DNA from 2 places in the Streptomyces sp. QH1-20 genome. Region 2 is predicted to be linked to the other one. Evidence: riboswitches for the same ligand, from Rfam matches in the RefSeq annotation. Region 2 holds a riboswitch; the other holds the start of a gene.

Region 1 (5,211 bases), 4.2 Mb from region 2:
CGACACTCGCCAGGGTGCGGCGCGCGGTCCTCACGACGGCGGCGGCCGCGAATTCCAGCCCGGCAGCGGCGAGGAAGGCGGTGGGCTCGTCCTGCCAGTCGGGCTCGAAGAGCCTGACCCGGCCGCCGGTGGCGTCGCCGTCCAGGGCGCTGCGCCCGGCCCGGCACAGGGCGGCCACCGCGGCGGGCGGCAGCGGAACGCCGACCGCGCCCTCGGGGTTGACCACGATGCCCACCTGCGGGGGCAGCCCGCGGGCGAATTCCACGGCGGGCGCCACGGTGAAGGACATCAGGTCGCCGGCGACGCTCCGGAACTGTGCCTCGGAGCTGAACACGGGGACGAACGCCGCGCCGTCGAGTTCGAGCGTGGGGAGATCGAGGTCCGGGCTGTCCGGGCCACCGCCGTTCGGCAGCGGTATCCACAGATGGCTGCGGCCGAGGGCCTCGACGATCGCGGGGCCGGCGCCGGGGTCGCCGAGGGAGCCGGCGAGCACCGCTTCGAGTTCATTGGCGGGCCACCCCTGCGGGAGACCGGGGCCGCCGCCCTGGGGACCGTCATTGAGGACACTGCCCTGAGCGGGGGTCCAGCCGTACTGCTCGGGGATGCTCATCTCGTCCAACTCGCCCAACGCCGTCCAACCACCGTATCGACAAAGCCGCATCCGAACCCTAGCGGCTCCGGGCCCCGCCGCTCTCGTCGGCCGCCGAATTCGGTGCCGATCCGGGCGTTCGGCGCGGGTGGCGACGTCCGTACCGATATAGGGCGCGAGCCTCCGCGGTGCGGTCGCGCGCACTCTTTCGGCGGGCAGCGCGGGCAGGAGGCGGCGACTCCTGGGCGGCCCATGAAGGCGCAGGTCAAAGGGGTGGAGCGGACGCACCACGGCCACCACTCACGGTAGGTGATGAGTTGCGCACGGCTACCGGCCCGGCACACGGTGAGCGGACAGCTCCCCGGCAGCCTCACCGAACTGAAGGGACACACCCCGCATGCGCGTCAACAAGCTCGTCTCCACCGCCATAGCCGTCGTCGCCTGCGGCTCCCTCGTCGTGGGTGCCGCCGGTCCCGCCCTCGCCGCCGCACCGGCACCGGCCCTCACGGCCGCGGCCCCGGACCCGAAGGCGGCCACGGCACAGCAGCTGGAGACCGTGGCCAATCTGGGCGAGCTGCTCTCGCTGGCCGCCAAGATCGCGACCGAGGCGCAGTCCAAGACGCCGAACAAGGCCGTGCTCGCCGATCTGCGCCAGCGGTACCAGGCCTCGGCCGACAAGCTGCTGAAGTCCGTGAAGGCCAGAGCGGCCGCGCCCGGCGGACTGCCGGCGGACGCCGTCAAGGACATCCAGGACGCCCTCGCGAAGCTGACCAAGGACCTCACCGATCTGCTCGCGGCCGTGGTGGCCGTCGACCTGCCGAAGGTGACGGCGGGCATCACCAAGGTCGTCGCGGATCTGCAGGCCCTTCTCACGGCGGTGCCGAAGCTCGCTACCGGCGCGCTGCCGCTGCCGGTTCCCGGCGTCTAGGGCCTGTCCGGCCCGGTGCGCCCGGCCGTCAGCCGTCGAAGACGATGCCCTCGAGCGCCCGGGCGGCGGCGCGGTCGAGCAGCGTCGCGGACACGCACCCGTCCGGCAGCCGCCCGGCGGCGGTGTCCGCGACCAGCCGCGCCATCGCCCGGCGGTGCCGCCCGAAGGCGTACGCGGAGACGGTGCGGCCGCGCGCCGCCTGACCGGCGAGGGCGGTGGCCGGGTCCACGGCCAGCACCAGCAGATGGACCGAGCTGCCGCGCCGCCGCGCGTCCCGGACGAGCCAGCGGCGGACCCAGCCGCGCTGCCCGCAGTCGTGCACGACCGCGCTCGCGTCCGAACGCAGGGCCCGGCGCAGTCCGGCGTAGTGGGCGATCCGCACGAGCGGGCGGTAGACCCCGTAGGGCAGCCAGGACGGGGTGCGGCGCTCCAGACGGTCCCGGGCGTCCTGTGAGTCGACGCACCAGACCACCGCGTCCCGGCTGTCGAGGGCGGCCACGGACCGTCGGATCAATGTCGACTTGCCGCTTCCGGGCAGCCCGGAGACGACGAGCAGATCTCCGGCCGGATAACGCAGGACCGCGGGGGCCGCACCCCCGCGGAGATCGCGCACACCCGTCGGCCCCACGTCCCGCCCTGCCCCCTGTGCCTGCTGTGGCCCAGGCGGCACGGATCCCGCCCCTCTCGCGTCCGTACCCCGCGCCCGCACCGTGGTCCCCCTCCTCTGGCCTCCCCTGTCCGGCCCCTGAACCCCCTACCCATCGAACGTAAAGAAAAGGTAATCCAATTCAGGGGGTCTCGGGCCGTCCGTCGCACGCCTGTACGTGCAATGATGTGCGCGCCAACTGCATACCGGCCGCTCGAATCCGCGCGGGAGAGTCCCAGCACTATGTGTGCTGGGCGCCGAAGGAGCAAGTTCCTCCCTTGAATCTCTCAGGCCCCGTACCGCGCGGGTGAGGCAGATCTGAAAAGCGAGGCGCCCCCGGGCGACCTCCACCCAAGGTGCAAGCCGGGGACTCGCTCGTTTCGAGGCTCTCGGTGAACCTCTCAGGTTCCGATGACAGATGGGGAGGCCGTGACCCCTCTTTCGCGAGCCTTCCGCGAGTCTCGCGACCACGCCTGGGAGCCTGAACCATGACCGAAGCCCCCCGCCGCACCGCCCTCGACGCGCTCCACCGCGCGCTCGGCGCGACGATGACCGACTTCGCGGGGTGGGACATGCCCCTGCGTTACGGGAGCGAGCGCGACGAGCACGTCGCCGTTCGGACCCGTGCCGGTCTCTTCGACCTGTCGCACATGGGCGAGATCACCCTCACCGGTCCGCAGGCGGGCCGGGCGCTGGACTTCGCGCTCGTCGGCAATCTGTCCGCACTGGCCGTCGGCCGGGCCCGGTACACCATGATCTGTGACGCCGCGGGCGGCATCCTGGACGACCTGATCGTCTACCGCCTGGCCGACGAGGAGTTCATGGTCGTCGCCAACGCCTCGAACGCGCAGGTCGTGCTGGACGCGCTGACCGAGCGCGCCGCGGGCTTCGAGACGGCCGTCCGCGACGACCGCGAGAACTACGCGCTGCTCGCGATCCAGGGCCCCGAGTCCCCCGGCATCCTGAAGTCGCTCACCGACGCCGACCTCGACGGCCTCAAGTACTACGCGGGCCTGCCGGGCACGGTGGCGGGCGTTCCCGCGCTGATCGCCCGTACGGGTTACACCGGCGAGGACGGCTTCGAGCTGTTCGTCGCCCCGGCCGACGCCGAGCGGCTGTGGCAGGCGCTCACCGACGCGGGCGCGGACGCCGGTCTGGTGCCGTGCGGTCTCTCCTGCCGCGACACGCTGCGCCTGGAGGCCGGCATGCCGCTGTACGGGCACGAGCTGACCACCGCCACGACGCCCTTCGACGCGGGCCTGGGCCGGGTCGTGAAGTTCGACAAGGAGGGCGACTTCGTCGGCCGCGAGGCCCTCACCGCCGCCGCCGAGCGCGCCGCGGCGAAGGCGCCCCGCAAGCTGGTCGGCCTGATCGCCGAGGGCCGCCGGGTGCCGCGCGCCGGGTTCCAGGTCGTCGCCGACGGCCAGGTCGTCGGCGAGGTCACCTCCGGCGCCCCCTCCCCCACGCTCGCGAAGCCGATCGCCATCGCGTACGTCGACGCGGCGCACGCCGAGCCGGGCACCAAGGGTGTAGCTGTGGACATCCGCGGCACCCACGAGCCGTACGAGGTCGTCGCCCTGCCGTTCTACAAGCGTCAGCGCTGACCCTTCTCGATCAACTCTCGTCCCACCTGTCAAGACCCGTTGCAAGAGCATCAACGCGCATCCAGGAGAATCAAGCCATGAGCAACCCCCAGCAGCTGCGTTACAGCAAGGAGCACGAGTGGCTGTCGGCCGTCGAGGACGGTGTGGCGACGGTCGGGATCACCGAGTTCGCGGCCAATGCCCTCGGCGATGTCGTCTTCGCCCAGCTCCCCGAGGTCGGCGACACCGTCACCGCCGGTGAGTCCTGTGGCGAGCTGGAGTCGACCAAGTCGGTCAGCGACCTGTACTCCCCGGTGACCGGCGAGGTCGTCGCGGCCAACCAGGACGTCGTGGACGACCCCGCGCTGGTGAACTCCGCCCCCTTCGAGGGCGGCTGGCTGTTCAAGGTGAAGATCACGGACGAGCCGGCGGACCTGATGTCCGCCGACGAGTACACCGCCTTCGCCGGCTGAGCCCGTACCCCGCCTCCGCCCCACCCAGGAAGAACTCATGTCGCTTCTGAACAGCTCCCTCCATGAGCTCGACCCCGACGTCGCCGCCGCTGTCGACGCCGAACTCCACCGCCAGCAGTCCACCCTCGAGATGATCGCCTCGGAGAACTTCGCTCCGGTCGCGGTCATGGAGGCGCAGGGCTCGGTCCTCACCAACAAGTACGCCGAGGGCTACCCGGGCCGCCGCTACTACGGCGGCTGCGAGCACGTGGACGTCGTCGAGCAGATCGCGATCGACCGGATCAAGGCGCTCTTCGGCGCCGAGGCCGCCAACGTGCAGCCGCACTCCGGTGCGCAGGCCAACGCCGCGGCGATGTTCGCCCTGATCAAGCCCGGCGACACGATCCTGGGTCTGAACCTCGCCCACGGCGGGCACCTGACCCACGGCATGAAGATCAACTTCTCCGGCAAGCTCTACAACGTGGTCGCCTACCACGTCGACGAGCAGACCAACCTGGTCGACATGGAGGAGGTCGAGCGCCTCGCCAAGGAGCACCGTCCGAAGCTGATCGTCGCCGGCTGGTCCGCGTACCCGCGCCAGCTGGACTTCGCCGCCTTCCGCCGGATCGCGGACGAGGTCGGCGCGTACCTGATGGTCGACATGGCCCACTTCGCGGGCCTCGTCGCCGCCGGGCTGCACCCCTCCCCGGTGCCGCACGCGCACGTCGTGACCACCACCACGCACAAGACCCTCGGCGGTCCGCGCGGTGGTGTGATCCTCTCCACGGCCGAGCTGGCCAAGAAGATCAACTCCGCGGTCTTCCCCGGTCAGCAGGGTGGCCCGCTGGAGCATGTGATCGCGGCGAAGGCGGTGTCCTTCAAGGTCGCGGCGAGCGAGGAGTTCAAGGAGCGCCAGCAGCGCACCCTGGACGGCGCGAAGATCCTGGCCGAGCGCCTGATGCAGTCCGACGTGGCCGAGGTGGGCGTCTCCGTTCTCTCCGGCGGCACGGACG
Region 2 (5,211 bases):
AACATCCGCACCGCGGTGCAGCATCTGCGGGCGCGGGGCATGGCCGACCTGGCGCAGATGACGCTGATGAGCGACGGCGCCACGGTCTACGAGTGCACCTCGCCCGACGAGGTCGTCGACCTCCTCCAGGGCGGGCAGGGCGTCTTCGGGATCGCCGTGGGGGTGGTGTGGCGCGACGTGGAGAGCGCGCTGGCCAAGCTGCACGGGGAGCGCGTCGACACGGGCGAGACGCTCATCGGCCACAACCCGGCGGACGAGCTGGCGAGGCGGCGCAACCGGGTCGGCTGAGCGGCCCGCCGCCCGGCCTTCCGGCGGCCCAGGGGAGGGCGTTCCATCGCACGTCCGTGCGATTGTCAGTGGTGTAGGGCAGCATCGAAGACGTGAGAGCCGCACCGACCATCCTGCACCTGGACATGGACGCGTTCTACGCCGCGGCGGAGCAGGCGGCCAAGCCCAGCCTGCGCGGGAAGCCCGTGGTGGTCGGCGGGATCGGCGCCCGGGGCGTCGTGGCCACCGCGTCCTACGAGGCACGGGCCTTTGGTGTGCATTCCGCGATGGCGACCGCCCAGGCGCGACGGCTGTGCCCCAATGCCGCCTATCTGGCTCCCCGCTTCACGCTCTACCGCGAGGTGAGCGAGGTGGTCATGGGATTGCTCGGGGAGCTGTCCCCGCTGGTGGAGCCGCTGAGCCTGGACGAGGCGTTCGTGGATCTGGAGGCCGGCGGCGTCGAGCCCTCCTCGGCGGTCGTGCGGGCGGTGGGGGAGCGGCTGCGACGGGACATCCGACAGGCCACGGGGCTCAGCGGGTCGGTGGGGCTCGCCGGCTCCAAGATGCTCGCGAAGATCGCCTCCGAGCAGGCCAAGCCCGACGGTCTCGTCGTCATCGAGCCGGGCACCGAGCTGGAGCTGTTGGCCCCGATGTCGGTGCGGGCCATTCCCGGCGTCGGACCGGCCACGGCCGAGACGCTGCGACGGGCCGGGCTCACGACGGTGGGCGATACGGCCGAGGCGGGTGAGGCGGAGCTGGTGCGGCTGCTGGGCAAGGCACACGGCGCGGGGCTGTACGCCCTGGCGACCGCCCGCGACACCCGCCCCGTGGTGGCCGAGCGGGACGCCAAGTCGGTGTCCGTGGAGGACACCTTCGAGGAGGATCTCACCGACCGCACGCGCGTGGAGCTGGAGCTGGCGCGGCTCGCCGACCGCTGTGTGCAGCGGCTGCGGGCGGCGGGACGGTCCGGGCGCACCGTTGTGATCAAGGTGCGGAGCTACGACTTCTCGACGCTGACGCGCTCGGAGACGCTGCGCGGGCCGACGGACGACCTCGGGGTGGTGCGCGAGGCCGTGCGGCGGCTGCTGGACGGCGTGGACACCACGGCGGGAGTGCGGTTGCTGGGGGTCGGCGTCACCGGGCTCGCCGACTACACCCAGGAGGACCTCTTCGCCCAGGCGGCAGCTACGGCCGAGGCCGCCGCTGTCGCGGAAAGACCACCGACCGCCGAGGCGGAGGGGGAGCCGGCCCCACAGGAGGCGGCCGGGCGACGGCCGCGGCGCTGGGTGCCCGGGCTGGACATCCGGCACACCGAGTACGGGGCCGGCTGGATCCAGGGCAGCGGGGTCGGCCGGGTCACTGTGCGCTTCGAGCAACCGTGGTCCGCACCCGGCCGGGTGCGGACGTTCGCTGTGGACGACCCCGCGCTCGAGCCGGGGGAGCCGCTGCCGCTGATCAGAGCCGCGTGGGAGCAGCGGGCGGAGTCGCCGGAGCCAAGGGACCCGGCTGCGCCGTCGGAGTCGGCTGCGCCTGATCCTGAGCCGTCCGAGCCGTCCGAGCCGTCCGAGCCGTCCGAGCCGTCCGAGCCGTCCGAGTCGGACGTCGGGCCCGGGGCCCGGGCTGACGGTCAGCCGCTGGCCGGTGGTGTGTCCGGCTGAGCGCCGGGCCGAGGGGCGGTCCCGGCATCCGGCGGGGGGAGGTCGAGCCCGTAGTGGTGGTAGAGCTGCAGTTCCTGTTCGGGGGACAGGTGGCGGCCGACCCCGAAGTCCGGGGCGTCCTTGATGAGCTCCCGGTCATAGGGGATGCGCAGGGCGTCGTCCTCGACCCGGCTCGGTTCCAGCGGCACGAACGCGTCCCGGCTGAACAGCCCGGTGCGCACCGCCGCCCACTCCGGTTCCCCGGTCGCGTCGTCGAGGTACACCTCGTCCACGGTGCCGATCTTCGCGCCATTGCGGTCGAACGCCTTGCGGCCGATGAGACTCCGCGGATCGATATCGGTCTGCACGGTTCCTCCCGTGGTCGCGCCTGCCCTCCGGAACTCCAGCGACCTCCGAGGCCCCCGGGAAAGCACAGAGAAGCACAGAGAAGCCCTGAGGACCACGAAAAGGCACAAAGCGGGAACCGGCCACTCGAGGGATCCGCTTGGACCCGCGCTGGTAGGCTGACAGTGGCTGCAGACCCCACGCGGGAGAGTCCTCCGAGATCCTTTGACGGGTTCGACGGGGGCGCCGAAGGAGCAAATCCTCCCCGGAATCTCTCAGGCACACGTACCGCGCGGACGAGGTCACTCTGGAAAGCAGGGCGGGCCGGGTCGGGTACAGCGCGACGAAGCCCCTCCTCACCGACGGTGAAAGCCGGACCGCCCCGTGCGGCCCGGTGAAGCTCTCAGGTTGAGATGACAGAGGGGGAGGCCGTCCGGGTACCCGCGCCGTGGTACCCCTCGCAGGTCGCAACGACCAGGAGGCCTCCGCAGATGACAGCCCACCGCATCTCCCTTTCCGACCTGGAGCGTGGCACGCCGTTCGAGCACCGCCACGTGGGGCCCGACAGCGCGGCCCAGGCGAAGATGCTCGCCCAGGTAGGGTTCGGCTCGCTCGACGAGCTCACCGCCGCCGCCGTACCGGCCGTGATCAAGAGCACCGAGGCGCTCCGGCTGCCCGACGCCCGCAGCGAGGCCGAGGTCCTCGCCGAGCTGCGCACGCTCGCGGACCGCAACGAGGTCCTCGCCCCGATGATCGGGCTCGGATACCACGGCACCTTCACCCCGCCGGTGATCCTGCGCAACGTCATGGAGAACCCCGCCTGGTACACGGCGTACACGCCCTACCAGCCGGAGATCTCCCAGGGCCGGCTGGAGGCGCTCCTCAACTTCCAGACCGTCGTCGCCGATCTGACCGGGCTGCCCACCTCCGGCGCCTCCCTGCTCGACGAGGGCACCGCCGCGGCCGAGGCCATGTCGCTGTCCCGGCGCGTGGGCAAGGTCAAGGACGGCGTCTTCCTCATCGACGCCGACGCGCTGCCGCAGACCGTCGCGGTGATACGCACCCGCGCCGAACCGACCGGCGTCGAGGTCGTCGTCGCCGACCTCTCCCAGGGCATCCCCGACGACATCGCCGAGCGCGGCGTCTTCGGTGTCCTCCTGCAGTACCCCGGCGCCTCCGGTGCCGTGCGCGACCCGCGCCCGGTCATCGAGCGGGCCCACGAGCTGGGCGCGATCGTCACCGTCGCCGCCGATCTGCTCGCGCTGACCCTGCTCACCTCGCCCGGCGAGCTGGGCGCGGACATCGCGGTCGGCACCACCCAGCGCTTCGGCGTGCCCATGGGCTTCGGCGGTCCGCACGCCGGGTTCATGGCCGTGCGCGAGAAGTTCGCCCGCAGCCTCCCCGGCCGTCTCGTCGGCGTCTCCGTGGACGCGGACGGCAACAAGGCCTACCGCCTGGCCCTCCAGACCCGCGAGCAGCACATCCGCCGCGAGAAGGCCACCAGCAACATCTGTACCGCGCAGGTCCTGCTCGCCGTCATGGCCGGGATGTACGCGGTCTACCACGGCCCGGACGGCCTCGCCGGCATCGCGCGGCGTACGCACCGCTACGCCACGCTGCTCGCCGAGGGCCTGCGCGCCGGCGGCGTCGAGGTCGTGCACGGCGCGTACTTCGACACCCTCACCGCGCGGGTGCCCGGCCGGGCGGCCGAGGTCGTCGCCGCCGCCCGCGAGCGGGGCGTCAACCTGCGCCTGGTCGACGCCGACCAGGTCGGCATCGCCTGCGACGAGACCACCACGCGTGTCCAGGTCGCGTCGGTGTGGTCCGCCTTCGAGGTGGACGCCGACATCGAGGCGCTCGACGCCCAGGTCGCCGAGGCGCTCCCCGAGGGGCTGCTGCGCACCGACGAATACCTCACCCACCCGGTCTTCCACCAGCACCGTTCCGAGACCGCGATGCTGCGCTACCTGCGCCGGCTCGCCGACCGGGACTACGCCCTGGACCGCGGCATGATCCCGCTCGGCTCGTGCACCATGAAGCTCAACGCGACCACCGAGATGGAGCCGGTCACCTGGCCCGAGTTCGGTGCGCTGCACCCCTTCGCGCCGGTCGAGCAGGCGGGTGGCTATCTCACGCTCATCACCGAGCTCGAGGAGCGGCTCGCGGAGGTCACCGGCTACGACAAGGTGTCCATCCAGCCGAACGCGGGCTCGCAGGGTGAGCTCGCGGGTCTGCTGGCGGTGCGGGCGTACCACCGTGCCAACGGCGACGAGGGGCGCACCGTCTGCCTGATCCCGTCCTCCGCCCACGGCACCAACGCCGCGAGCGCCGTGATGGCCGGCATGAAGGTCGTCGTCGTCAAGACCGCCGACGACGGCGAGGTCGACGTCGAGGACCTGCGCGCCAAGATCGGGCAGTACCGCGACGAGCTGTCCGTGCTGATGATCACCTACCCGTCCACGCACGGTGTCTTCGAGGAGCACGTCGCCGACATCTGCGCGGAGGTCCACGCGGCGGGCGGCCAGGTGTACGTCGACGGCGCGAACCTCAACGCCCTGGTCGGCGTGGCCAAGCCGGGCGAGTTCGGCGGCGACGTCTCGCACCTGAACCTGCACAAGACCTTCTGCATCCCGCACGGCGGCGGTGGCCCGGGCGTCGGTCCGGTCGCCGTCCGCGCCCACCTCGCCCCCTACCTGCCCAACCACCCGCTGCAGCCCACCGCGGGCCCGGCGACCGGCGTCGGACCGATCTCGGCGGCCCCCTGGGGCTCCGCCGGCATCCTGCCGATCTCCTGGGCGTACGTCCGGCTGATGGGCGGCGAGGGCCTCAAGCGCGCCACGCAGGTCGCGGTGCTCGGCGCCAACTACATCGCCAAGCGCCTGGAGCCACACTTCCCCGTGCTCTACACCGGTCCGAACGGCCTGGTCGCGCACGAGTGCATCGTGGATCTGCGGCCGCTGAC

The links. A riboswitch is a leader RNA that binds a small molecule or an ion and turns the genes downstream of it on or off. The one in region 2 is predicted to bind glycine.
Region 1: another riboswitch for glycine. It lies ahead of gcvT (glycine cleavage system aminomethyltransferase GcvT); the one in region 2 lies ahead of gcvP (aminomethyl-transferring glycine dehydrogenase).

Annotation. Positions count from the first base shown of each region.
Region 1 is NZ_CP166299.1:5,571,301-5,576,511, reverse strand. It holds gene AB8O64_RS25430 (enhanced serine sensitivity protein SseB C-terminal domain-containing protein) at 1-610, opposite strand, end outside; gene AB8O64_RS25425 (hypothetical protein) at 987-1,517, shown strand; gene AB8O64_RS25420 (AAA family ATPase) at 1,546-2,226, opposite strand; glycine riboswitch at 2,379-2,475, shown strand; gene gcvT (glycine cleavage system aminomethyltransferase GcvT) at 2,652-3,767, shown strand; gene gcvH (glycine cleavage system protein GcvH) at 3,845-4,219, shown strand; gene glyA (serine hydroxymethyltransferase) at 4,257-5,211, shown strand, end outside.
Region 2 is NZ_CP166299.1:1,415,997-1,421,207, reverse strand. It holds gene AB8O64_RS06345 (MerR family transcriptional regulator) at 1-288, shown strand, start outside; gene AB8O64_RS06340 (DNA polymerase IV) at 381-1,925, shown strand; gene AB8O64_RS06335 (PRC-barrel domain-containing protein) at 1,895-2,272, opposite strand; glycine riboswitch at 2,443-2,550, shown strand; gene gcvP (aminomethyl-transferring glycine dehydrogenase) at 2,741-5,211, shown strand, end outside.